Regions from separate parts of the Rahnella sp. CFA14(1/10) genome, predicted to be linked through region 1. Evidence: predicted binding sites of a transcription regulator. Region 1 holds the regulator's gene; each other region holds the start of a gene.

Evidence for each region. Region 1 encodes ArgR, which controls arginine synthesis, uptake and breakdown. Its sites were predicted from a motif close to ANTGAATAAAAATACANT; they were not measured.
Region 2: a site for ArgR is predicted at 5,583-5,600, ahead of argF (ornithine carbamoyltransferase). Genes of this name have one in related genera too.
Region 3: a site for ArgR is predicted at 5,786-5,803, ahead of argA (amino-acid N-acetyltransferase). Genes of this name have one in related genera too.

What each region holds. Positions count from the first base shown of each region.
Region 1 covers NZ_SEWS01000007.1:249,792-257,980, reverse strand. The annotation lists gene mpl (UDP-N-acetylmuramate:L-alanyl-gamma-D-glutamyl-meso-diaminopimelate ligase) at 1-508, shown strand, start outside; gene yhcN (peroxide/acid stress response protein YhcN) at 817-1,080, opposite strand; gene yhcN (peroxide/acid stress response protein YhcN) at 1,282-1,545, opposite strand; gene argR (transcriptional regulator ArgR) at 1,978-2,448, opposite strand; gene mdh (malate dehydrogenase) at 2,912-3,850, shown strand; gene EVX52_RS15785 (helix-turn-helix transcriptional regulator) at 3,895-4,167, opposite strand; gene EVX52_RS15780 (DNA-binding protein) at 4,836-5,195, shown strand; gene ispB (octaprenyl diphosphate synthase) at 5,248-6,219, opposite strand; gene rplU (50S ribosomal protein L21) at 6,479-6,790, shown strand; gene rpmA (50S ribosomal protein L27) at 6,809-7,066, shown strand; gene EVX52_RS15760 (DMT family transporter) at 7,152-8,108, shown strand; gene cgtA (Obg family GTPase CgtA) at 8,142-8,189, shown strand, end outside.
Region 2 covers NZ_SEWS01000010.1:238,078-246,266, reverse strand. The annotation lists gene EVX52_RS20370 (PTS transporter subunit EIIC) at 1-295, shown strand, start outside; gene EVX52_RS20365 (6-phospho-beta-glucosidase) at 359-1,792, shown strand; gene EVX52_RS20360 (glycoside hydrolase 43 family protein) at 1,833-3,392, opposite strand; gene EVX52_RS20355 (glycoside-pentoside-hexuronide (GPH):cation symporter) at 3,407-4,837, opposite strand; gene rraB (ribonuclease E inhibitor RraB) at 5,038-5,463, opposite strand; gene argF (ornithine carbamoyltransferase) at 5,632-6,639, shown strand; gene EVX52_RS20340 (sugar phosphorylase) at 6,798-8,189, shown strand, end outside.
Region 3 covers NZ_SEWS01000011.1:117,424-125,612, forward strand. The annotation lists gene EVX52_RS20975 (prepilin peptidase-dependent protein) at 1-340, shown strand, start outside; gene EVX52_RS20980 (YgdB family protein) at 388-825, shown strand; gene EVX52_RS20985 (prepilin-type N-terminal cleavage/methylation domain-containing protein) at 818-1,162, shown strand; gene ptrA (pitrilysin) at 1,466-4,351, shown strand; gene argA (amino-acid N-acetyltransferase) at 4,427-5,752, opposite strand; gene amiC (N-acetylmuramoyl-L-alanine amidase AmiC) at 5,982-7,232, shown strand; tRNA gene EVX52_RS21005 (tRNA-Met) at 7,334-7,410, opposite strand; tRNA gene EVX52_RS21010 (tRNA-Met) at 7,483-7,559, opposite strand; tRNA gene EVX52_RS21015 (tRNA-Met) at 7,622-7,698, opposite strand; gene mltA (murein transglycosylase A) at 7,919-8,189, shown strand, end outside.

The DNA of each region.
Region 1 (8,189 bases):
ACGCCATGTGGGTGTGAAGCCGGAAGATGCCTGCAGGGCACTTGGCGATTTCATTAATGCCCGCCGTCGCCTTGAATTGCGCGGCGTAGAAAATAACGTCTGTGTGTACGACGATTTTGCTCACCATCCGACGGCTATACTGGCGACGCTTGCTGCATTGCGCAGCAAAGTCGGCGGAACTGCGCGTATTCTGGCGGTGCTGGAGCCCCGTTCAAATACCATGAAAATGGGCATGAGTAAAAATGAACTGGCACCTTCGCTGGGCCGTGCTGATGAAGTTTTCCTTTTACAGCCACAGCACATTCCCTGGCAGGTGGCCGAAGTGGCTGAACATTGTATTCAGCCAGCTCACTGGAGTGCAGATGTCGATTCTCTGGTGGATATGGTGATTAAGGCCTCGCAGCCTGGCGATCATATTCTGGTCATGAGCAATGGCGGATTTGGTGGCATACATGAAAAGCTGTTAGCGGCACTGGCTGTTAAAGCGAAAACCGTCCCGGAGCAATAATCCTGGCGCATTATGAGAGTTAAGCACAGCAGCCGCTGTGCTTTTTTTATGTCTGTGAGTGGCCGGAGCAAGTCATTCAAGTCATTAACGGGCAAAAAAAAAGCCCTCGAAAAGTTGAGGGCCAAAGGGTGTCGTCGGACAGGACGACGAGGGTATCGTTAGCAAGAGAGTCAGGCAGTGGCAGTGTCAACTCTCTTTCCAGCCTCAACAGCGCTCATTATCACTGGTTTGTGGCTGTTGAAACCCGGTAACGCTAATTCAATAAATACTCAAACAGTGGTTTTATCTCAGTGAGAAACTCAGAAATCTTATTGATAGATTTCTGCTGTCGCGTGATAAGCGCCGTTGTTATAAGCCTCGATCACACGGAAAGATTTCGCGCCTTTGCTTTCAGCTTTATCAGACAACTGCTGGCGGATATCCATTGGCACGCCGTTGACGCCACTGACGCTAATCGTGCCCATAGGTCGCAGATTTTCTGCTTGCTGGTTTGTGACAAGCTGCGCGGCAGAGGTAGCAAAAGAAACAGCAGACAACAGGCTAAGTGCGGCAATAGTGGTAATAATTTTCATGATATTTTCCTGAATATACAGACGTTGGTGCTTTTCATCAGAGAGCAACGTCAATTGAGGTTTGGATTTATCAGGGCTGTAATATCGGGTTCAGGAGCACGTAAAGCGTGCGGGAACGTAGATGGTGCAGTGACAAATCCTTCTTAGTGCGCATTGCGCGGGCCTGAGTCATTCAGGCCCCTTCGCTTCTTTTACCTGAACTTATTGGTAAATTTCTGCGGTCGCGTGGTAGTTACCTTCCTCACGAACTTCGATAACCCGGAATGCTTTAGCACCTTTGGTATCGGCTTTATCTGACAGCGCCTGACGGATATCTGATGGGGCGCCGGCTACGCCACTGACGCTGATCATGCCTGTTGGCTGCATTGTTGAAGCTTGTTCTTGCGTAACAGGTTGTGCTGCAAAAACACCAAATGACAATGCAGAGAGAATGCTTAATGTTGCGATAGTAGTTTTAACTTTCATGATTTTGACCTCGTCGATTTTATTATGTTTCTAACAACTGGTGCTTCACACCACGGAAATGAGTATACATCTAGTCACGTCATAAATTAATAGCGAGCTAATAGTAATTTAGGTTGTTATATGTCAACTATTTGTATTTTTAATAACAAAAAAGCATAAAAAAAGAGTAAAAAATGGTCTTTTTAGGTTAATTTTTCGTAAAATCAATAAGTTGAATGAATTTGACTATTTGTGCTTATTTTTGCTGTGAATCACATACTGGAAAACTTTATGTGACGGAATTTAACCGAAATGGGGGTGTGCGGGCGGCTGTTTTGATAAACGCAAAGGCAGTAATCAATGAAGGGAAGTGTATTGAATGAGGTCAGAGGGAGTGATCTTCTGACCTCAGGCACAGAATGAGGGCGTCAAAAGGAGCAAAATGTTGCAGCCCTATAGCTCTTGCTCAAACAAACTAAGAATCGCATCGTGTAATTGTTTGACGCTAAATCCACGGGCCGGTGTCGTGAAGATCGTATCATCGCCGGCAATGGTTCCGAGGATCCCTTCGGATTTCCCCAGGGAGTCAAGTAAACGCGCGATCAGTTGTGCGGCTCCCGGGCTGGTTCGGATCACCACAACGGCATCGTTATAATCGATATCCAGCACCAGATTTTTCAGAGGGCTGGTCGTTGTCGGCACGCCAATCTCAGCAGGCAGGCAGTACACCATTTCCATCTTCGCATTACGGGTTCTGACGGCACCAAATTTTGTCAGCATCCTTGAGACTTTTGACTGATTGATATTTTCGAAACCATCATCCTGAAGAGCGACAACAATCTCGCCCTGAGAACTGAATTTCTCTTCCTTCAACAGCGCTTTGAAGGCTTTGATCAAATCTTCCTGTTTAGCAGGATTACGCATTTTGCACCCTGTTCTCTGAATCATAGTGGGGCTGATTATGCAGATAATTGAATTTTTATGCAACAGAGGTTAACTGCAAAAATCATTAATTAAGCTTGCGACAAGGAATGTAAGTGACGAATTCCCCACGATGATTTCATGAATATGCCAAAATTTTGCATTACGGCTGAGCTGTATTGCACAAGAGTTTACTCTCATGATCTCGATTCAGCTCTCACATTGGACCGAATTTAACCATTTATTAACCTGGCCTATTTTGTGGTGCTACTTTTAATGATGAAGCTTTCCGATAAAAAGTGATTAAAAGCGGAAAAGGTCGACCAGGAGGTGTTTTTTTACTTTCTAAACGACCCACCTCAGATTCTCTGCAGGTAAGCGATTGTTTTTAACGGCGTAAGTGATTAAGGTCACACCCAATTAATTCCACGACACTTATAAGTTAATGATAAAAAAGGAGTATAGGATGAAAGTTGCAGTTCTAGGTGCTGCGGGTGGTATCGGTCAGGCCCTCGCGCTTCTGCTCAAGACCCAGCTACCTTCCGGTTCCGAACTCTCATTATATGATATCGCACCGGTCACTCCGGGTGTCGCCGTCGATCTCAGCCATATCCCTACCGCGGTTAAAATTAAAGGTTTCTGTGGTGAAGATGCTAAACCCGCTCTGGAAGGAGCCGACATCGTCCTGATTTCTGCGGGGGTGGCACGTAAACCGGGTATGGATCGTTCAGATCTGTTTAATGTGAATGCCGGGATTGTGCGCAATCTGATCCAACAAGTTGCCAGTACCTGCCCGAAAGCCTGCATCGGCATCATTACTAACCCGGTAAATACCACAGTCGCGATTGCTGCGGAAGTATTGAAAAATGCTGGTGTCTACGACAAAAACAAACTGTTTGGCGTAACGACCCTGGATACCATCCGCTCCAATACTTTCGTGGCTGAACTGAAGGGTAAGCCACCGGAAGATATCGAAGTGCCGGTTATCGGCGGCCACTCTGGTGTGACGATTCTGCCTTTATTGTCCCAGATCCCTGATATCTCTTTCACTGAAAGCGAGATTGCTTCTCTGACTCAACGTATTCAGAATGCCGGGACTGAAGTGGTGGAAGCTAAAGCCGGTGGCGGATCTGCGACGCTTTCGATGGGGCAGGCGGCTGCACGCTTCGGACTTTCACTGGTACGGGCGATGCAGGGTGAAAATAATGTGGTGGAATGTGCTTATGTGGAAGGTAAAGGCGATCATGCCCGATTTTTCGCACAACCCGTTCTGTTAGGCAAAAATGGTATTGCAGAACTTATCGATGTCGGTCAGCTCAGTGCGTTTGAACAACAATCGCTGGATTCTATGCTGGATATTCTTCGCAAAGATATTGAGCTCGGTGAACAGTTTATTAATAAGTGATCATTGAACAAAGCCGCCGGGTTAACTGGCGGCTTTTGCTTTTCTTAACGCGGTGTTTCATGGGTCGGACGGCAACGGCGTTCGATGATTTGTGAGGTTTTGGGATCAAAATACCGGCTAGGCCAGATCAGCGAGGGATGGACACCCAAAGCACCAGCGATAAGCAATTCTCCTTTTGGCCACGGCCGTGATAATGCATTAGAAAGTGTCGAAGAGCTCAGGCCTGCTGATCGTGATACTGCTGCGAGTGTGGTGCCCTTCTTTCTCAGTGCTGCAATAATATCTGCCTGATGCCAGTCTTCATTCCTTGTCGTCATGATATTTTCCTTCTGAAAATGACTTTCAATAAATATTTTATTAAACATAGATTTCAATACTGAGTGCACTCATTATATCAACCATATCAATGTTTCCTAAAATCCATTATTTTACTTATTTAGAAAATACATTCTTATTTTGATTTAGACAAACAAGTAAATTCCTTTTGCTTTTTGTGATTTGTATCGGTTTATAATATTTACATTGAATAACATTAAAATGAAAACGTAACTGATGTGTTCTTTTTTTGATCTAATTCATTTTTTACGTTGATGAAAGATAAAAATTCAGAGGGTTTTATTATATTTCAGGAGGGTTTTTTTTATCTCTAGTTTAATGTATCCATTTGTTCTATATGATTTTTTTAAATAATCTATTTTTGATTTTAAATTTTTTCTAAGATTTTATTTAACCTGCTTTCCGAAAAAAAATTTTAACCATCCTGACAAATGTTTGATAAACATAATTCATGGAAGCATTTAAATACATCTATAGACTCACTCCTGAAAATTGAATATCTTCTTTCTGTCAAATAGGTGTTTTTCTAAATGACTTGTGTTAGTACCATCCTTTATATAAACGCTCATTACCAGAAAATATTGGTATTACTCTCATGGATGTATAACAACAATCTTTCTTACTGACTTAATAAGAAACAAGGAATGTTATGAAAAAAGAGTGGTTTGCAGCAAAGGAACTGACCGGAAAAGAAGGACTGCCGACGTCAACCCAAGGTGTCCATGGGATGGCTCGCAGATTGTGCTGGATTAAACGCCGCAGGCTGGGTGTTCAGGGACGTGCAGTGGAATATCACATCGACAGTTTGCCCGGTAATGCCGCCGCCAGCTTATCAATGAATGAGAGTTCTGCTGAATATGTTTATACATCACATCAGGACCCACTGGCGATCTGGATTGAGAGTTATAAGCAACTGAGAGAACCTGAACGTGAAACGATCATTTCATTCATTGTGAGGGAAGGGATATCTGAGTTGCTCAACAGATTACGTGAGCCTGAAAAAAACTAGCACAATAGTGCCTGTCGTACCTGCCAGAATCAGCAGGCGCGACAGGCAAATGTCAGAAATCGCGTTTTACCGACATATGCGCAAGGCCTTCAAGCGCCGAGCGGTATTCGGACTCAGGCAGTACCTGAAGCGCCCGGATTGCTTTGTCAGCTTCTTCTTCGGCACGCTGGCGGGTATAAGCCAGAGAGCCCCACTGATGCATGGCTGCCAGCACAGGCTCCAGTAAATGACGCCCGTTACCTTCTTCAATAGCTTTGCGGATCATAGCAGATTGCTCAGCATCGCCGTGCCGCATTGCATGCAGAAGGGGCAGGGTGGGTTTGCCTTCATCAAGGTCATCGCCGGTGTTTTTACCCAGCGTTTCGCCATCAGCATCATAATCGAGCAAATCATCAATTAGCTGGAACGCCGTGCCCAGATAACGACCATAATCTTGCAAGGCGGTAATCTGCTCGCTGCTTCCACCCGCCAGCATGGCAGAGGCTTGCGATGCGGCTTCAAAAAGACGCGCCGTTTTGCTGTAAATCACCTGCATATAACTGGCTTCTGTGATGTCGGGATCGTTGCAATTAATCAATTGCTGCACTTCACCCTCTGCAATCACGTTAACCGCTTTTGCCATCAGAGCCAGAACAGGAAGCGATTCCAGATCAGTCATCATTTGAAAGGCGCGGGTGTAGATAAAATCGCCGACCAGTACGCTGGCGGCATTGCCAAATGCAGCGTTCGCCGTTGCTTTTCCCCGACGCATATCTGATTCGTCGACCACATCATCATGCAGCAGTGTGGCGGTATGAATAAACTCAATCAGGGCGGCAACCGTGATGTGTTTATCGCCCTTGTAGGATAGTGCTTTGGCTGCCAGTACTGCTATCATCGGGCGGATACGTTTGCCGCCGCCACTGATGATGTAATATCCCAGTTGATTGATGAGAGAAACCTCTGAATTCAACTGTTCAAGGATGGATGCGTTGACGGCAGCCATGTCGTCCTGGGTAAGATCAATAATCTGTTCTAGGTTCATTGTGTTTTTTCAGCTGTTGTTCTCTTCACCGCAATGAGGTCTGGCTCACATTGGCACATGGCGCTAACTGTAAAGGGGATTGTACTTGAAAAACAGTGTAGATAAATGCTATCGGAAGAACTGCGCTTTTTTTCTTCTTTTGTCGTGATTGTGCTCTTGTCTTATGCTGATTTTTTGCGTAGAATTCGCGCCCTATTGTGAATATTTATAGCGCCCTCTGGACTATACAAAGTTGAGTGCGCGGAAAGCGGAGTTTTATATGTACGCGGTTTTCCAAAGTGGTGGTAAACAACACCGTGTCAGCGAAGGACAGACTATTCGTCTGGAGAAGCTGGACGTTGCAACTGGCGAAGCTATCGAATTCGATCAGGTTCTGATGATTGCAAACGGTGAAGAAATCAACATCGGCCTGCCTTTAGTTGCTGGCGGTGTAATCAAAGCTGAAGTCGTTGCTCACGGTCGTGGCGAAAAGGTCAAAATCGTTAAGTTTCGTCGTCGTAAACACTATCGTAAGCAGCAGGGCCACCGTCAGTGGTTCACTGACGTTAAAATCACCGGCATCAGCGCTTAAGATTAGGAGAGCGGAACAATGGCACACAAAAAGGCTGGCGGCTCCACACGTAACGGTCGCGATTCAGAAGCTAAACGTCTGGGCGTAAAACGCTTTGGCGGCGAAGCAGTACTGGCAGGCAGCATCATCGTTCGTCAGCGCGGCACCAAATTCCACGCGGGTATCAACGTGGGTTGCGGCAAGGACCACACTCTGTTTGCTTTGGCTGACGGTAAAGTCAAGTTCGAAGTTAAAGGCCCGAAAAACCGTAAGTACATCAGCATCGAAGCTGAATAAGTTTTTCGCGTCTTAGTAAATAGATGTAAGCCCCGCAATTCGTTGCGGGGCTTTTTACATTCTGGTTAGCCCATTCTGGCGGGATATGGATACGAAATCGCAGGCACCTGTCGGGATTCTGTTGGCGCTGATTACTGCCATGAGTTGGGGTTCTTTGCCTATAGCCCTGAAGCAGGTGTTAGTGGTAATGGATCCCTTTACCGTGGTCTGGTATCGGTTTTCGATAGCTGCGATCGTATTGGGTTGCATTCTGGCGGTAAGACGCCGATTGCCCTCTAAAGCGATTTTCAGCCGCCCGCGCTGGTTGATCTTAGTGCTGGTCGCCACCTGCGGATTGCTGGGAAACTTTGTGCTTTTTAGTTCCTCTTTGCAGTTTCTCAGTCCAACGGCGTCGCAGGTTATCGGCCAGCTTTCTCCGGTCGGTATGATGGTGGCCAGCGTTATCATCCTCAAAGAAAGGATGCGCGTGACGCAGGTCATTGGCGCTCTTATGCTAATTTTCGGGCTGATATTGTTTTTCAATACCAGCCTGATTGAAATTTTTACCCGTCTGACAGATTACACTCTGGGTGTGATTTTTGGCGTCGGGGCAGCGATGGTCTGGGTGATATACGGTGTGGCGCAAAAGGTATTGCTGCGCCAACTGGCTTCACCGCAAATCCTGTTTTTGCTGTACACTTTATGTTCTATCGCATTGCTCCCGCTGGCCAGCCCGGCGGTGCTTTCACAGCTCAGCGGCTGGCAGTTTGCCTGTCTGTTGTTTTGCGGCGCGAATACCTTAGTGGGATATGGCGCCTTAGCGGAAGCGATGGCGAGATGGCAGGCGGCTCAGGTGAGTGCTTTAGTAACACTCACTCCGCTGTTTACCCTGCTATTTTCAGATTTATTGGCACTTGCCTGGCCTGACTTTTTTGCTGCACCGGTGCTTAATTTCATTGGGTATCTTGGTGCATTTGTGGTGGTGGCAGGTGCAATGTTTTCCGCAATTGGCCATCGATGGTGGCCACGTCGGACAGAGCAAAACCTGGTAGCTAAACGTTAGCTGCCCGGCGAATGATTTACGGAGACGGTACAAATGAAGTTTGTTGATGAAGCCACGATTCTGGTTGTGGCCGGTGATGGC
Region 2 (8,189 bases), on a different contig from region 1:
CCTAAAAAAACCGTTCCTGTGCAGTTGCGTAGCAGGTGGTATCGGCGGCGCGATTGCCGGTTCCTTTAATGCGGTGTCGTGGAGCTATTGCCTGCCGGGTATCGCCGTACTGCCGGTGTTCTTCAAAGAAGGCCATATGCCGCAGTTCCTCGGTTTCCTGTTGTCGATTACCGTCGCGTTTGTCCTCGGCGCGCTGTTCACCTGGCTGGTCGGCTTCAAAGATGAGCCGGATGTCGCCGCAACCCAAAAACCGCAGGCAGAAACACCACGCGCCACCCAGGCTGAAATGAATTAAGTCACAGATTACGTTCTACAGGGCAGAAGCACTCTGCCCTCACCAGGTATCGAGGAGAATCAAATGAGCCATCAGTTACAAAAGGATTTCTTATGGGGCGGCGCGGTTGCGGCGCATCAGGTTGAAGGCGGCTGGAACAAAGGCGGTAAAGGCATCAGTATCTGCGATGTGCTTTCCGGCGGCGCACACGGCGTTGACCGCGTGATGACCGACGGCGTGCTTGAAGGTTACAGCTATCCAAACCATGAAGCCGTCGATTTCTACTCGCATTACAAAGAAGACATCGCTTTATTCGCTGAAATGGGTTTCAAATGCTTCCGCACTTCGATTGCCTGGACGCGTATATTTCCGAACGGTGACGAATTACAGCCAAACGAAGCCGGACTGCAATTCTATGATGATATGTTCGATGAGTTGCTCAAATACAATATCGAGCCGGTCATCACCCTTTCCCACTTCGAAATGCCGTGGCATCTGGTGAAAGAATACGGCGGATGGAAAAACCGTCAGGTGGTGGATTTCTTTGTACGCTTCAGCCAGGTGGTGATGGAACGCTACAAAGGCAAAGTGAAATACTGGATGACCTTCAACGAGATCAATAACCAGCGTAACTGGAAATATCCGCTGTTCGGTTATTGCTGCTCCGGTGTGGTATTCACCGAACAGGAAAATCCGGAAGAAACAATGTATCAGGTGCTGCATCATCAGTTTGTGGCCAGCGCCAAAGTGGTCAAACTCGGCCATGACATCAACCCGGATTTCCAGATTGGCTGTATGATCGCCATGGTGCCGCTGTATCCGTTTTCCTGCCACCCGGACGATGTGATGTATGCCGTCGAAGCGATGCACGAACGCTTCCTGTTCAGCGACGTTCATATGCGCGGTTATTACCCGGCCTATACGCTGAAAGAATGGGAACGACGCGGCTTTAACATCAACATGGAAGACGGCGATTTACAGGCGCTGCGCGACGGCTGCGCAGATTATATCGGCCTGAGCTATTACATGAGTAACGCCATATCGGCACACAATCCCAGTGATGATAACGGCTTGTCCGGTTTTGCGGGCAGCGTACCGAATCCGCACGTGAAAGCTTCTGACTGGGGCTGGCAGATTGATCCGGTGGGTCTGCGCTACACACTGAATATCTTGTACGAACGTTATCAGAAGCCGCTGTTTATTGTCGAAAATGGCTTTGGCGCTATCGACAAAGCGGGGGAGGACGGCATCATTCATGATGATTACCGCATCGCCTACCTGAAAGCCCATATTGAGCAGATGAAAAAAGCCGTACTGGAAGATGGTGTGGATCTGATGGGCTACACGCCGTGGGGCTGCATCGACTGCGTGTCGTTTACCACGGGCCAGTACAGCAAACGTTACGGCTTTATTCACGTCGATAAGAACGATGACGGCACCGGCACCATGGCGCGCTCTAAAAAAGAGAGCTTCGGCTGGTATCAGAAAGTGATTGAGAGTAACGGAGAGGTGCTTTAAATCGCAGACAGCCAGCTCCTGACGGAGCTGGCTTTTATGACTAGTGACGTTTTACCTCGAAATACGAGAACTCGCTGTATCCTGCATCTGAGTCCAGTCCGGACGCGGCAGAGTAAATACCGATTTTTGCCCCTACCCATTTCCCCGCTGAAATTGCTAGTTGTGGCTCAACGGTTTTCCACTCTTCGGTTTCGATCTGTCTGAAAGAGAAATGACAGACACCACGTTGCAATATCTCCGCTCTGATGAACACCGCTTCGTTGCGGATGAGCGTCGACAGCACGGTTCTTTTCTGACTCAGAACACCTTTATCGCTCATCCAGCCGAAATCAAACACCAGCGCCCATCCGCCTTCCTGCCGGCACACCGAAACCGCTCCATATCTCTCGCCATAGACAATCAAGCCGCTCTGTTCCCCGTCGTGGTTAAAATGCGGAGTCAGACGCGTAGTTACCGTAAATTGAGGTGCGGATAATTTCTGCAAAAGGAGTTGGGGTGTGTCGTACAAAGACCGCGCACCAAAAGGCCGGCAGACCAGTTTCAGCCCCTCCGGTGACGGAATAATCCAGTCACGTTGCGGATTCGCCTGCCACTGCCATTGCAGGCCAAAACGGCCGTCAGCAAAGCGGTCAGTTGTTTGCGGTTTGCAGGATTTACCCTCTTTGCCTGTCATGGGTTTTGGGTAAACCGACACGGGTTGCCCGGGCCCTGCGTCATCAACCTTCTCACCGATTTCCGGCCAGTCATCATGCTTCCAGCGCATGGGCTGTAAGTGCACTATCCGGCCATTATGTGCAGCATCCTGAAAATGCATAAACCAGCATTCCCCGTTTTTCAGCTCGACCCATCCGCCCTGATGCGGGCCATTCACTTTCGAGGTGCCCTGATGCAACACATCCCGGGACTCAAACGGGCCGTTAATCTGTCGCGAACGTAATACAGTTTGCCAGCCACTTTCGACGCCCCCGGCAGGAGCGAAGATGTAATACCAGCCATTACGCCAATACATTTTTGGCCCTTCAATGGTCGGATGGGAAACCGCGCCATCAAAAATGATGCTTCCCTCATCAAGAAGAGATGTCGCATCGGGCGCCATTTCACAAAGCTGTAGCTGATGTTTAATCCCGGAACGGCTGTAAGCAAACGCATGAACCAGCCATGCGCGCCCGTCGTCATCCCAGAACGGGCAAGGATCGATCCAGCCCTTCACCGCTTTAATACAATGCGGCTCGCTCCAGTCTTTGGCCGGGTCTGCGGTGTAAGACATAAAAATGCCTTCATCAGGCATGCTGTAAAACACCCAGAACAGCCCGTTGTGATAACGAATACTCGGTGCCCAGATCCCTTTGCCGGGCTGCATATTGTCGTAGGCGGGATAGTTAATCCGCTGCACAACATGGTTAATAATTTTCCAGTTCACCAGATCTGTTGAGTGAAGAACAGGCAGGCCCGGAATATGGTTAAAACTTGAAGCCACCATGTAAATATTGTCGCCCACACAGACAATATCCGGGTCTGAATAATCCGCATACAAGACAGGGTTCTGATAATGCCCGTCACCCAAATCGGGTTGCCAGCCTGAATTTAATACATCATCCATTGAGGTTATCTCCATTATTTCGCCACCAGACCCGCCGGGATCAGGTCAGGTTTATTTTCCTGCCTGTCGGCGATCTCAGTGCTGCGTTTTGCCAGATCATTCTGGATTTTGTTCATGGTGGCATCGTCGAGTTTGTAGAAACGGGCAAGGAAATAAAGAATGAGATAGGACACCGACGGCCCCACGGTCAGGAGACCAATAATACCCGTGGTCGCCAGAGCGGTTTGTGTTTCTGCTCCCGCATGATAACCAAACCAGCCAAGTGAGAACCCGACGAAAGCGCCCGCAAAGGCCATTCCCAGTTTTAACGCGAACAGATTGCCGGAGAAAGAAAGGCCCGTAATACGACGTCCTGTTTTCCATTCTCCATAATCCGCCGCATTGGCCATCATGTTCCATTTAAACGGCTGATACATCTGGTGTAAAAAACCGATAATGAAATAAAGCGGAAAAATTACTGGCAGGAGTTTCGGCGGTACAAAAAACATCACGACGCCCGCCAGAACCAACAGCAAATTGATATTTTTAAACATCGTCAGTGTACTAAAACGCCGGGCAAAATATCCCGCTGCTATTGCCCCAAATATCGTGCCGACCACGCTGGTCGTGATAAACGTACTTTTCATCGCCGTGCCACTGATCAGACTCTGTCCCTTATCCAGCATCAGATACGTCGCGTAATACAACGTTGCGGAACTGCGCATCACCCCGGCCATACTGGAGAAAAAGGTAATGATGGCGACAATACGCCACTGATCATTGGACAGCAGCTTTTTCAAATCACTGAGAACCGACACCTCACGGGTATCCTCCGCCGTGATCCGTTCTTTAGTGAAACAAAAACAAAACACCAGCATACAAATAGCAATTGCGCCCATTACCGCCATCGTCGCCTGATATCCTGCCTGCAGATTTTCTTTACCGAAATAATCCACCAGCCACAGGGTGCCGACAGAAACCAGTAAACCGGCCAGAGAGGAGATGGTAAAACGATAAGATTGTGCAGAGAGCCGGTCTTTATCATCCGTCGTAATTACGCCTCCCAGGGCGCAGTAAGGAATATTGATAAAGGTGTAACACAGCATCAGCAATGAGTAAGTGATGTAGGCGTAAAGCAGTTTGCCTGAATGACCGAAATCAGGCGTTGTGAAGGTCATTACGGCCAGCACTGCATAAGGAATGGCAAACCATATCAGCCACGGGCGAAAATGCCCCCAGCGGGTTTTTACACGGTCAGCGATAATGCCGGTAAGCGGATCACTCACGGCATCCAGAATGCGCGTAACCAGAAACATCACCCCGACAGCGGCGGCGGAGAGCCCGTAAATATCAGTATAAAAGTAGGTCAGAAACATCGTGACCGAGGAATAAACGATCCCGCAAGCGGCGTCACCCATACCAAAACCGAGTTTTTCTATAACAGACAATTTCTTTACGGCTGCCATAATCTGACTCCAAACCATGAGGTAGAATATCTTTCAGAATTGGTATGTTAACTTTTGGCAGCTGTGTTGAATTTAACCATATTTTGCTTATGGTTTATGAAATTTACCAAACGAGAGGCGTCTCACAAAGAGAAGGGGGTTATGCAGAAATAAAAAAAGCTGCTTAATTCAGCAGCCTTTTGTTTCAAATTCAGAAAAAATCAATGACGCTTTCCGTCATCATCTTCGTCGACAAAATCTTCATCTTCGCCGTCTTCACCTTCTTCGTCGTCATCGCCTTCGAAGTAAGTGCCCCAGCCGTCATAACTGACGCCGTTGGCTTCGGCCAGATTCATCAGTTGCTCAACCTGGGTGTCGATCAGCTCCGCTTTCAGCGCGATTTCGCTGATTACATCACAGCACATCACGACTGAACCGTCTTCCACTTCCAGCTCTTCAGCATCAGTAACTTCATAACCCAGTTTGAAAGCTTCAACGGCCGCTTTCTCCAGAACGTCAAATTTCTCTGAAGATAAGTGGTGTTCGATAGTGTAAAGCGCGTCAGGATCACTGCCATCATCCAGCAGTTCTTCGATGATTAAGCGAGTCTCTTCACGTTGTTCTTCCAGCAATTCACGGTTTGCCATATCTCTGTCCTCAATCAATGTGACGTTTGTACGCTATTTTCACACACCGCAGGGCGCGTCTCCACTATAAACGACAAAGTTTTTACTGCGGGGTTGTATTTGCATATTCATACAGTTAAATTGAATTTAAATTCAATCCGAAATGCTTACGCGCTATGGAGCGACATCATGAGTTTGTTGAGTAAACGTCATTTTCTCAGGTTACTGGATTTTACCCCGTCAGAGATTTCGTCACTGCTGAAACTCTCCGCAGAATTAAAGGCCGCTAAGAAGAACGGCACCGAAAAAGCCAGTCTGCAAGGCAAAAACATCGCGCTCATCTTCGAAAAAGACTCAACCCGCACCCGGTGCTCTTTCGAAGTTGCCGCATACGATCAGGGCGCAAAAGTCACCTATCTCGGCCCAAGTGGCAGCCAGATCGGCCATAAAGAATCGATGAAAGATACCGCCCGCGTCCTCGGGCGCATGTACGACGGTATTCAGTATCGCGGTTACGGGCAGGATAAAGTGGAAATTCTGGCCCACTATGCCGGTGTACCGGTATGGAATGGCCTGACCAACGAATTTCACCCGACACAACTGCTGGCTGATCTGCTGACCATGCAGGAACATCTGCCGGGCCAGCCGCTGAAAGGCATGCGTCTGGCCTATCTGGGAGATACCCGTAACAACATGGGCAATTCCCTGCTGGAGGCTGCGGCGTTATGCGGACTGGATTTGCGCCTTGTTGCGCCTTCGGCCTGCTGGCCGGAAGCCGAACTGGTCGCCACCTGTGAACATCTGGCGAAAGAAAACGGCGGCAGCATCACCCTGACCGAAGATATCGCAACCGGCGTGAAAGATGCTGATTTCCTTTACACCGACGTCTGGGTTTCCATGGGGGAGCCGAAAGAAGTGTGGAAAGAACGCATTAATCTGCTGCGTCCTTATCAGGTGAACAGCGCGATGCTGGCGCTGACCGGCAATCCGCAGGTGAAATTCCTGCACTGCCTGCCGGCATTTCATGACGACCAGACCACACTTGGCAAACAAATGGCAGAAGAGTATGGCCTGCACGGGGGGATGGAAGTCACCGATGACGTCTTTGAATCCCGCCACAGCGTAGTGTTTGATCAGGCGGAAAATCGTCTGCACACGATCAAAGCGGTAATGGTTGCCACGCTCGCTAACCACTGATTTTTCCCGGCGTGCAGCAAGGCTAACTTTCCTGCACGCCGTAATCTTTACATCATTTTGCACTTTATCCCGCCCGTTCCCGTCAGAAGACCGCATTTTCAACTAACCTTTTTAAAGCGTTTCATCAAAAAAACAAAAATGCAGAAGAAGGAACCGATATGAGCTCAGTGAATCTTGAGTATGTTCTGCGGCTGGAAAGCCTGCTAAGCAGGATTTACCCCCGGGAACACATCGCCGACCTGCTGAAAAAAATCCTGCATCTCGCCGACAAATGGAATTACGGCAAACACCGCACCACCGGCTGGGTGGATGGCACCAACGTTTATCTGATTACTTATGGCGATAATATCCGTCACGGCGAGCAACCACCGCTGGCGACGCTCAATCACTTCGCCAACACCTATCTGCGCGACATCATCAGTGATATCCATATACTGCCGATGTATCCCTACAGTTCGGACGATGGATTCAGCGTCATTGACTACCGGCGGATCGATGAACATCTCGGCGGCTGGTCAGATATTCATCACCTTTCGGCCAATTTCAACCTGATGTTTGACTGCGTGATCAATCATATTTCACGCTCAAGCGAGTGGATGAAAGGCTATCTGCATGACGATCCGTATTACAAAGATTACTTTATTGCCGCTAATCCTGAGCTGGATTACAGCCGCGTCGTACGCCCGCGCGCTTCACCGCTGCTCTCACCATTTATCAAAACCGACGGCACCGAGTTATATCTGTGGACGACGTTCAGTGAAGATCAGGTGGATATTAATTTCAAAAATCCTCAGGTTTTACTGGAAAGTATTGATGTGCTGTTGCAGTACGCCGCCAGCGGCGGGCAGTCGATCCGCCTTGATGCGATTGGCTATATCTGGAAGGAAGCCGGGACGCGCTGCATTCATATGCCTCAGGCGCACAATATTATTAAAGTCTGGCGCACCATTCTCGATGAAGTGATCCCCGGCACGCGGATCATTACGGAAACCAACGTCCCGCATCACGAAAATATCAGTTATTTCGGCGAAGGTGACGAGGCACATATGGTGTATCAGTTCCCGCTGCCGCCGCTGACCTTGTACGCTTTTCTGCGTCAGGACACCACCACACTGACCCAGTGGGCGAAGAGCCTGAATGCAGAAGCGCGTTACCCGGACACCACCTATTTCAACTTCCTTGCCAGCCACGACGGCATCGGTTTACGCCCGACCGAAACCTTCCTGACCGATGACGAACGTAAATACATGGCGCAGGAGACACTGCGTAAGGAAGGCCGCGTATCCTATAAAGACAACGGTGACGGCACGCATTCCCCTTACGAACTGAACATTAATTACCTGAGCGCGCTGACCGAGCCGGAAGACAGTACCGAAATGAAAGCCCGCAAGTTTCTGGCAGCCCAGGCGCTGTTGCTGTCGTTTATCGGCGTCCCGGCGATTTATATTCACAGCCTGCTGGGCAGTGAGAACGATCTCGACGGCATGCACCAGTCCGGGATCAACCGCCGTATCAACCGTAAAAAGTTGGATCTGACGACCCTTGAAGCT
Region 3 (8,189 bases), on a different contig from region 1:
TAACGCTGTCGGCGAAGCGCCTGGCTCCTGCATCATTGTTATCTATGACATGAACCGTAACGGAATATGGGATAAAACCAGCTCACCGGAATCTGAATACTTTGGTTATCGTTTACGACAGGGGGGGATTGAAATCCAGCGCGGAACAGATGACTGCGGGAGTTCTGGCTGGGAAAAACTCCTTGATCCGGCTGAAGTTAACGTGACCCGATTTACGATTACGCAGGTAGCAGAAAGTGCCTCCGGCCGTCTGTATTCTCTGCAACTGGAAGCCCGCTGGAGCAAAGATCCTTTTATCCACCGTCAGGTTAACGAGATGATTGCAGGCCATGTTTTATGACAAGCGTAGTCAAAAGAAGCGAGTCACTCAGACAACGTGGGAGCGCCATGATCCTGAGTATTCTGGTGATGATGGGATTAGGCTTGATTGTCCTTAATTCGCTGCAACAGCAACTTTCCGCCGGGCTTTCGCTGACGTCAAATCAGCATCGCTATAATGTTGCCTGGGAAAATGCAGCTTCGGCATTGGCGTGGGGCATAGGACAATCATGGAGCGACAGCCATGATCCCTACTGGCAGTGCCGGGAGGTGGCGGATGGGATCATTATTTCAGGAAGTGGCCGGGCCTGTGTCCGCCCAGCCTTTCGGGAGGATATCTTTCTGGTCCGTGGTGAAGGCCGGTTAACTCAAGACAATGAACCCGTTGTACAGTATCAGCAAGTCAGTAGTAAAAAGCAGGCTGGCGGAGATCTGATTTTTTCGCCACTAAAACAAGGATGGCTGGATTTTTGTCCTGAGACTGATGCGCAGGCCTGCAATGAATGAAAGCTGCTCAGCACAGCAAGGTTTCAGCCTCACAGAAGCGCTGATCGCCATGTTGCTCTTGTCAGTTTCCATTCTGGGGCTCCTGAATTATTACCAGTCACTGAGCCACGGTTTTATGCGCCAGTGGCAGGTTCAACAGGCGTGGGCAGAAGCGCATTCCCAGCTTGAAGCCTATTCTGTAGCCGGGAAGGGGACGGAGCCTTTTGCGAAAAATTGGGAATATCTGATTAGCGGCACTTCATATGCACAATCCTGCAAGTTGGTTACTGCGGCAATTCAAACGCCGACAAAATATCAGGCCATATTGCAGCGTTTGATATGTGATTTTGCCCCCTGAAGTGGCATCTGTCAGCCGCATATTACCGGGCAAAAATACTGTTAAGCTACTTGCAATGGCGGGTTAACAGCTTAGAGTGGTTTAACCGGGTGTTTTTCCCCTATTGGGAACCATGAGTGTTGTGGCTAAAACATAACGGAGCACAGGAAGAAAATCCCGATTCGATTTTTTTTCACAACTATCCTGTTTCTGCGCGGTCTGAACAGACTCAATCGCTCAAAACAGCGTGTTGAGGTTCATCGGTTATTGAACCGTGTATTTATTGCCTGCGTGGCACGTTTATTCGATTGAGGGAGAGTGGCAATGTTAAAACAGGTTACCCGCGTTTTCGGGGTACTGTTGTTATTGAGCGTTGGGATACCTGTTGTTTCAAGTGCAGCTGACTGGCAACCTTTTGCACAAGCTATCAATAAAAGTCAAAACGACCCTCGTCACTATCAGGCAATAAGACTGGCCAATGATATGACCGTTTTGCTGGTTTCTGACCCTCAGGCGCCCAAATCTCTCGCCGCATTGGCCCTTCCTGTCGGTTCGCTGGAGGATCCTGATTCTCAGTTAGGCCTTGCCCATTATACTGAGCATATGTTGCTGATGGGCTCGAAGAAATATCCTCAGCCGGAAAGCCTGTCTGAATTCCTTAAAAAACACGGTGGGAGCCATAATGGCAGTACAGCTTCTTACCGCACCGCGTTTTATCTTGAAGTAGAAAACGATGCCTTGCCAGAAGCGGTAGATCGCCTGGCGGATGCTATCGGCCAACCACTATTAGATCCCGCCAACGGAGACCGTGAGCGTAATGCCGTGAACGCTGAACTGACGATGGCCCGATCGCGTGACGGTATGCGGATGGCGCAAGTTCGCGCAGAAACATTAAATCCTATGCACCCGGCAGCCCGCTTCTCAGGGGGTAATCTGGATACGTTGAAAGATAAACCGGGCAGTAAGCTTCATGACCAGCTGACGGCTTTTTATCAGCGTTACTATTCCGCTAACCTCATGGTCGGTGTGATTTATAGCAATAAATCTTTGCCTGAACTTGCTGAACTGGCCTCCACAACCTTTGGCCAGATCGCCAATCATCATGCCGCCGTGCCGCCGATTACAGTCCCGACGTTAACTGCAGACCAAAAGGGCGAGTTTATCCATTTCGTTCCTGCACAGCCGCGCAAAGAATTGCGGATTGAATTTGCCATTGATAACAATAGTGCCGATTTTCGCAGTAAAACCGATACCTATATCAGCTACCTTATTGGTAACCGCAGCCCGAATACCCTATCCGACTGGTTACAGAAGCAGGGCTATGCCGACGGGATCAGTGCAGGTGCGGATCCGATGGTTAACCGTAATATGGGCGTATTCAATATTTCTGTTTCCCTGACGGATAAGGGGCTGGCGCAACGCGATACCGTTATTGCCGCCATTTTCAACTATCTCAATGAAATGCGCGCACAGGGGATCCGGAAATCCTATTTTGATGAGATTGCCCACGTTATGGCGCTCGACTTCCGCTATCCGGCACTGACGCGTGATATGGATTATGTCGAATGGCTGGTGGATACCATGCTGCGGGTACCTGTCGGGCATGTTCTCGACTCGCCGTATCTTACTGACCAGTATGATCCTAAAGCGATTGAATCACGGCTAACTGAAATGACGCCGCAAAATGCACGTTACTGGATCATCAGCCCGAATGAGCCTCACAATAAAGTGGCCTACTTTGTTAATGCGCCGTATGAGATCGATAAAGTTCCCGCGCAAACCTACTCGCAGTGGAAGACGCTGGGGCAGGGGATTTCTCTGTCGCTGCCTGCGCTGAATCCGTACATTCCGGACTCACTTGCGCTGGTCACTAAAGATTCGACGGCGACGAAACCTGAATTGTTAGTTGAAGATAAAGGGTTGCGGGTGTTCTACATGCCGAGTCGCTATTTTGCTGATGAGCCTAAAGCGAATGTGACCGTTTCTTTCCGCAATGAGCAGTCTCTCAGCACGGCTAAAAATCAGGTGCTGTATGGCCTGACGGATTACCTCACCGGCGTTGCTTTTGATCAGCTGAGCTATCAGGCATCCATTGGTGGGATCACGTTCGGCACATCGCCTGATAACGGATTACAATTTACTGCTACCGGTTTCACCGAGTGTCTGCCTGATTTACTGGCCGCACTGGTCGATAACTACCCTGATTTCAAACCGACACAGGAACAGCTTGATCAGGCGAAATCATGGTATCTCGAGCGTTTAGCTTCAGCAGATAAAGGGAAAGCGTTTGAGCTGGCGTTACAACCGGTTCAGTTGCTTTCGCGGGTGCCTTATACCGAGCGCAGCGAGCGTGAAAAGCTGGTTTCCGCCATCACACTGGAAGAGGTGAACGCCTACCGTGAACAACTGGTTCATCATGCTGCGGTAGAAGTGATGGTCGTGGGGAATATGACGGCTGATCAGGTTAAAGCGATGTCTTCGCAAATCATGCAAAAGTTGGGTGAGCATGGGACACAGTGGTGGCGCGGCAAGCTGGCCGTAGTGACCGGACCGCTGAAAGCGAATATTCAGCGTATTGGGACAAGTTCGGACTCTGCGCTGGCAGCGGTGTATGTCCCCACCGGTTATGATGAAGTTCAGAGCATGGCGTACAGTGCTTTGCTGGGACAAATTATTCAGCCATGGTTCTACAGTCAGCTTCGGACACAAGAACAACTGGGTTACGCAGTGTTTGCTTTTCCTATTCCGGTAGGCAAACAGTGGGGGATTGGTTTCCTGCTGCAAAGTAACAGCAGGCAACCTGATTATCTGTATCAGCGCTATCTGGCATTTTATCCGCAGGCCGAAAAACGTCTGCGTGAAATGAAGGATGACGAGTTCCTGCAATACAAACAGGGGCTGGTGAATGAAATGCAGCAAAACCCGCAAACGTTAGATGAGGAAGCTGACCGTCTGGGAAATGATTTTAGCCGCGGAAATCCACAATTTGACACCCGCACGAATGTTATCCGGGTTATTGCCGGGCTGACGCAAACTCAGCTGGCGGATTACTTCAATCAGGCCGTAATAAAACAGGATGGTCTGGCGATGTTGTCACAGGTTTCAGGCAATGACAGCAAGTCGCCACAATACGCGGCGCCTGAGGGCTTTAAAACCTGGTCTGATACCTCAACGTTGCAACAGGCGCTGGAACCGCACACGGATAAATAATCCGCTGATGTGTAAAGCAAAATAAAAAGGGCGCGGAAGCGTCCTTTTTATAACTGAGGCCAGGTAGTGAGAGAGTTACAGCTCAGCGATCAGTATTTTGGAACGACGCTGGTAGTTGTACATTTCCTGTTTCTGAATCGGCAACACATCCACTTCTGCTGGTTTGAAACCACGCTCCTGGAACCAGTGAATGCTGCGGGTCGTCAGTACAAACAGCCTGTTCAGCCCCATGAGTTTCGCCTGGCTGGCAACGCGTTGCAGTAACATTTCACCCCGTGAAGAGCTGCGGTAGTCCGGGTGAACCGCCACGCAGGCCATTTCGCCAATCCCTTCATCATGAAACGGATAAAGCGCCGCACAGGCAATGGTCAGGTTATCCCGCTCGATAATGGTAAATTTATCGATTTCCATTTCCAGCTGCTCGCGGGAACGGCGTACCAGAATACCCTGTTGTTCCAGCGGACGAATAAGTTCCAGAATGCCACCGATGTCGTTGATGGTTGCTCGCCGAACTTGCTCGGCACTTTCCATCACGATTTGCGTGCCAATGCCGTCGCGCGAAAACAGTTCCTGAACCAGTGCACCGTCTTCCTGATAACTGATCAGGTGACTGCGACGTACGCCGCTGCGGCAGGCCTTCACCGCGCCGCGCAGGAAGCGAACGGTACCGGAAAGATAATCGCCGCCGGATTCCATCTGATCAATTTTTTGCTGTGCATCATTAGGAAACAGTTCGGAAATAATATTACCTTCCTCGTTGATTACCCCTTGTGAAGAGCAGAAGCCGATCATTTTTTCTGCTTTCAGTTTGATCGCCAGTTGTGTTGCGACTTCTTCGGAAGTCAGGTTGAAGCTTTCACCGGTAACCGAAACTGCAACCGGACCGAGCAAGACAATCGCATTGCTGTCGAGCTGACGGTGAATCGCTTCTTCATCAATACGGCGGATACGCCCACTGTGACAGTAATCAATACCGTCATCGACGCCCAGCGGCTGAGCAATGATAAAATTGCCGCTGACGACATTGATATGCGCGCCCTGAAGTGGCGTATTATTCAGACTCATTGACAGCCGCGCCGTGATATCGAGCTGCAGCAGCCCGGCGGCTTGCTTAACCAGTTCGAGCGCACGTGCATCCGTGACGCGAATATTCTTATGATAAATCGGCTCGTAATTATGCTCGGAAAGGTTCTCATCAATCTGCGGACGGGCGCCATAAACGACGACCAGACGGATGCCTAAACTGTGTAACAGGCCGATATCGTTGACAATATTGCTAAAATTTTCATGTTCAATGGCTTCCCCACCGAGCATGACAACGAATGTTTTGCCTCGGTGAGCATTTATATAGGGAACTGAGTGGCGAAATCCCTGAACCAGTTCAGTACTACGTTCCTTCACGGCAAAACCTCGTATGAATTTTTATTCGTAATTTTTGTATTTTTATTCTTTTGCGGCGCTGTGGCAAGTAAGAAATCTCTGTTTTTGTTTTAACACCCATCACAAACATACAACAAATTGATAAATCGAATAAATGTTTAGGAATGACATGCAGGATATGATTCGTTAGAATTCGTAAAATGAGTTTTTTATCAGCTATTTTTTACTTTTGGACACTTTTTGAGACTGCATGACTGACGATACCCACAATCCCGGAAGACGACGCCTCCTGCAAACCGTAGCTGCTTCCTGGATACTGAGCGTGAGTAAAGTGGGTTTTGCTGCCAGCTCACAGGTCATTGCTGTACGTATCTGGCCCTCGTCTACTTATACCCGAATTACGCTTGAATCCAGCACTCCCTTAAAATATAAGCAGTTTCTGCTCAGCGATCCGCCGCGCGTTGTGGTGGATATCGAAGATGTGCATCTCAACAGTGTGTTAAAAGGGTTGGGCGAAAAAGTCCAGCAAAGTGATCCTTATATCAGACAGGCGCGGGTGGGGCAGTTTGATACCAAAACGGTCCGCCTGGTGTTTGAGCTCAAGCATGTAATCAATCCACATGTCTTCACGCTGAAACCGGTCGCTGAATTCCATAACCGGCTGGTGCTCGATCTTTATCCGCAAGAGGGTGAAATCAGTGCTCAGGACGATCCGCTGCTGGCGTTACTGGAAGATTACAACCGCGGAGATGTGGCGAGAACGCTACCTCCGGAAAAGGCAAAAGATGGTCAGGCGGGGCGAAGCCGGCCGTTGGTGATCATGCTTGATCCTGGTCATGGCGGTGAAGATCCGGGGGCGATTGGCAAATATAAGACCCGTGAGAAAGATGTTGTATTGCAGATCGGCCGCAGATTACAGAAGCTGATTATGCGTGAACCCAATATGAAAGCGCATATGACCCGCAATGAAGATGTGTTTATTCCGCTTAAAGTCCGCGTGGCAAAGGCACGAAAACTGCGGGCAGACCTTTTTATCTCTATTCACGCAGATGCATTTACCAGCCGTGCAGCAAAAGGCTCGTCGGTTTTCGCTCTGTCGACCAAAGGGGCAACCAGTTCCGCAGCACGTTTTCTCGCACAAACACAGAATGAATCTGACCTGATAGGCGGCGTCAGTAAAAGCGGTGACCGCTATCTGGATCACACGATGTTTGATCTGGTTCAGACAGCAACCATCAGCGATAGCCTGAAATTTGGCAAAGAAGTGCTGACGCGTATGGGCAGGATTAATCATCTGCATAAAAATAAAGTGGATCAGGCCGGGTTCGCGGTATTAAAAGCGCCGGATATCCCGTCAATTCTGGTGGAAACGGCGTTTATCAGTAACATCAGTGAAGAGAAGAAATTGCGGACTGCACATTTTCAGCAGCAGGTGGCAGAGTCTATTCTGGCCGGGATCAAAGCATATTTTGCAGAAGGTGGGATGTTGGCGAGGGGATAACCAGAGAGGCTGCGAGGTGTTTATTCCCGCCGCTTGGCGGAATTCAGAGACAAAAAAACACCCGTTAGGGTGCCTGATGTTTGTAACCGATTTTTAGTAGTTGGTTGCGGGGGCCGGATTTGAACCGACGACCTTCGGGTTATGAGCCCGACGAGCTACCAGGCTGCTCCACCCCGCGTCCGTCACTACTCTTACAGCTTTACTTCATCACATTATCCGAACTGAGCATCTTCATGCATCGGTCTCGAATTGGTTGCGGGGGCCGGATTTGAACCGACGACCTTCGGGTTATGAGCCCGACGAGCTACCAGGCTGCTCCACCCCGCGTCCGTATACTGCTTTAATTCATCGTACAATTCAACTGAGCATTTTATGCATCGAAATCGAATTGGTTGCGGGGGCCGGATTTGAACCGACGACCTTCGGGTTATGAGCCCGACGAGCTACCAGGCTGCTCCACCCCGCGTCCGATGGAGGCGAACTATACTCCCCATGAGATTTCGTGCAACCCTTTTTTGAATTTATTCAAATAAAGCACTTAGTTGCTGGCTTTTTATCCACAAAATTGCCGTTTGATGTTCAATTTGGCTCAGTACACTTTTTTCGGCTGTGGCAATTCCTTTCTGATAGGGCGTTTGTTATCGTTTCGCCAGTCATTTTCCTGAAAGTAAGAGAGCGCGGCAATAATGAAAGGACGTTGGAGTAAATATCTGCTGGGTGGTTTGGTGTTAGCGGTGCTGGCGGGTTGTTCTTCGCGACCTACTGACCGGGGCCAGCAGTACAAAGATGGCCGTCTGGATAATGCACTCGAATATGTGAATGAGCCGAATGCCACAGGCAAACCAGTGAATGCGCTGGATTACTCTAATCAGGTCGCCGCGGTACAAATTGCCTCTTCTTCTTTATATGGTCGTAATAACACAACATTCCAGGCTGTCGAACAATGGCTGCGCTCCG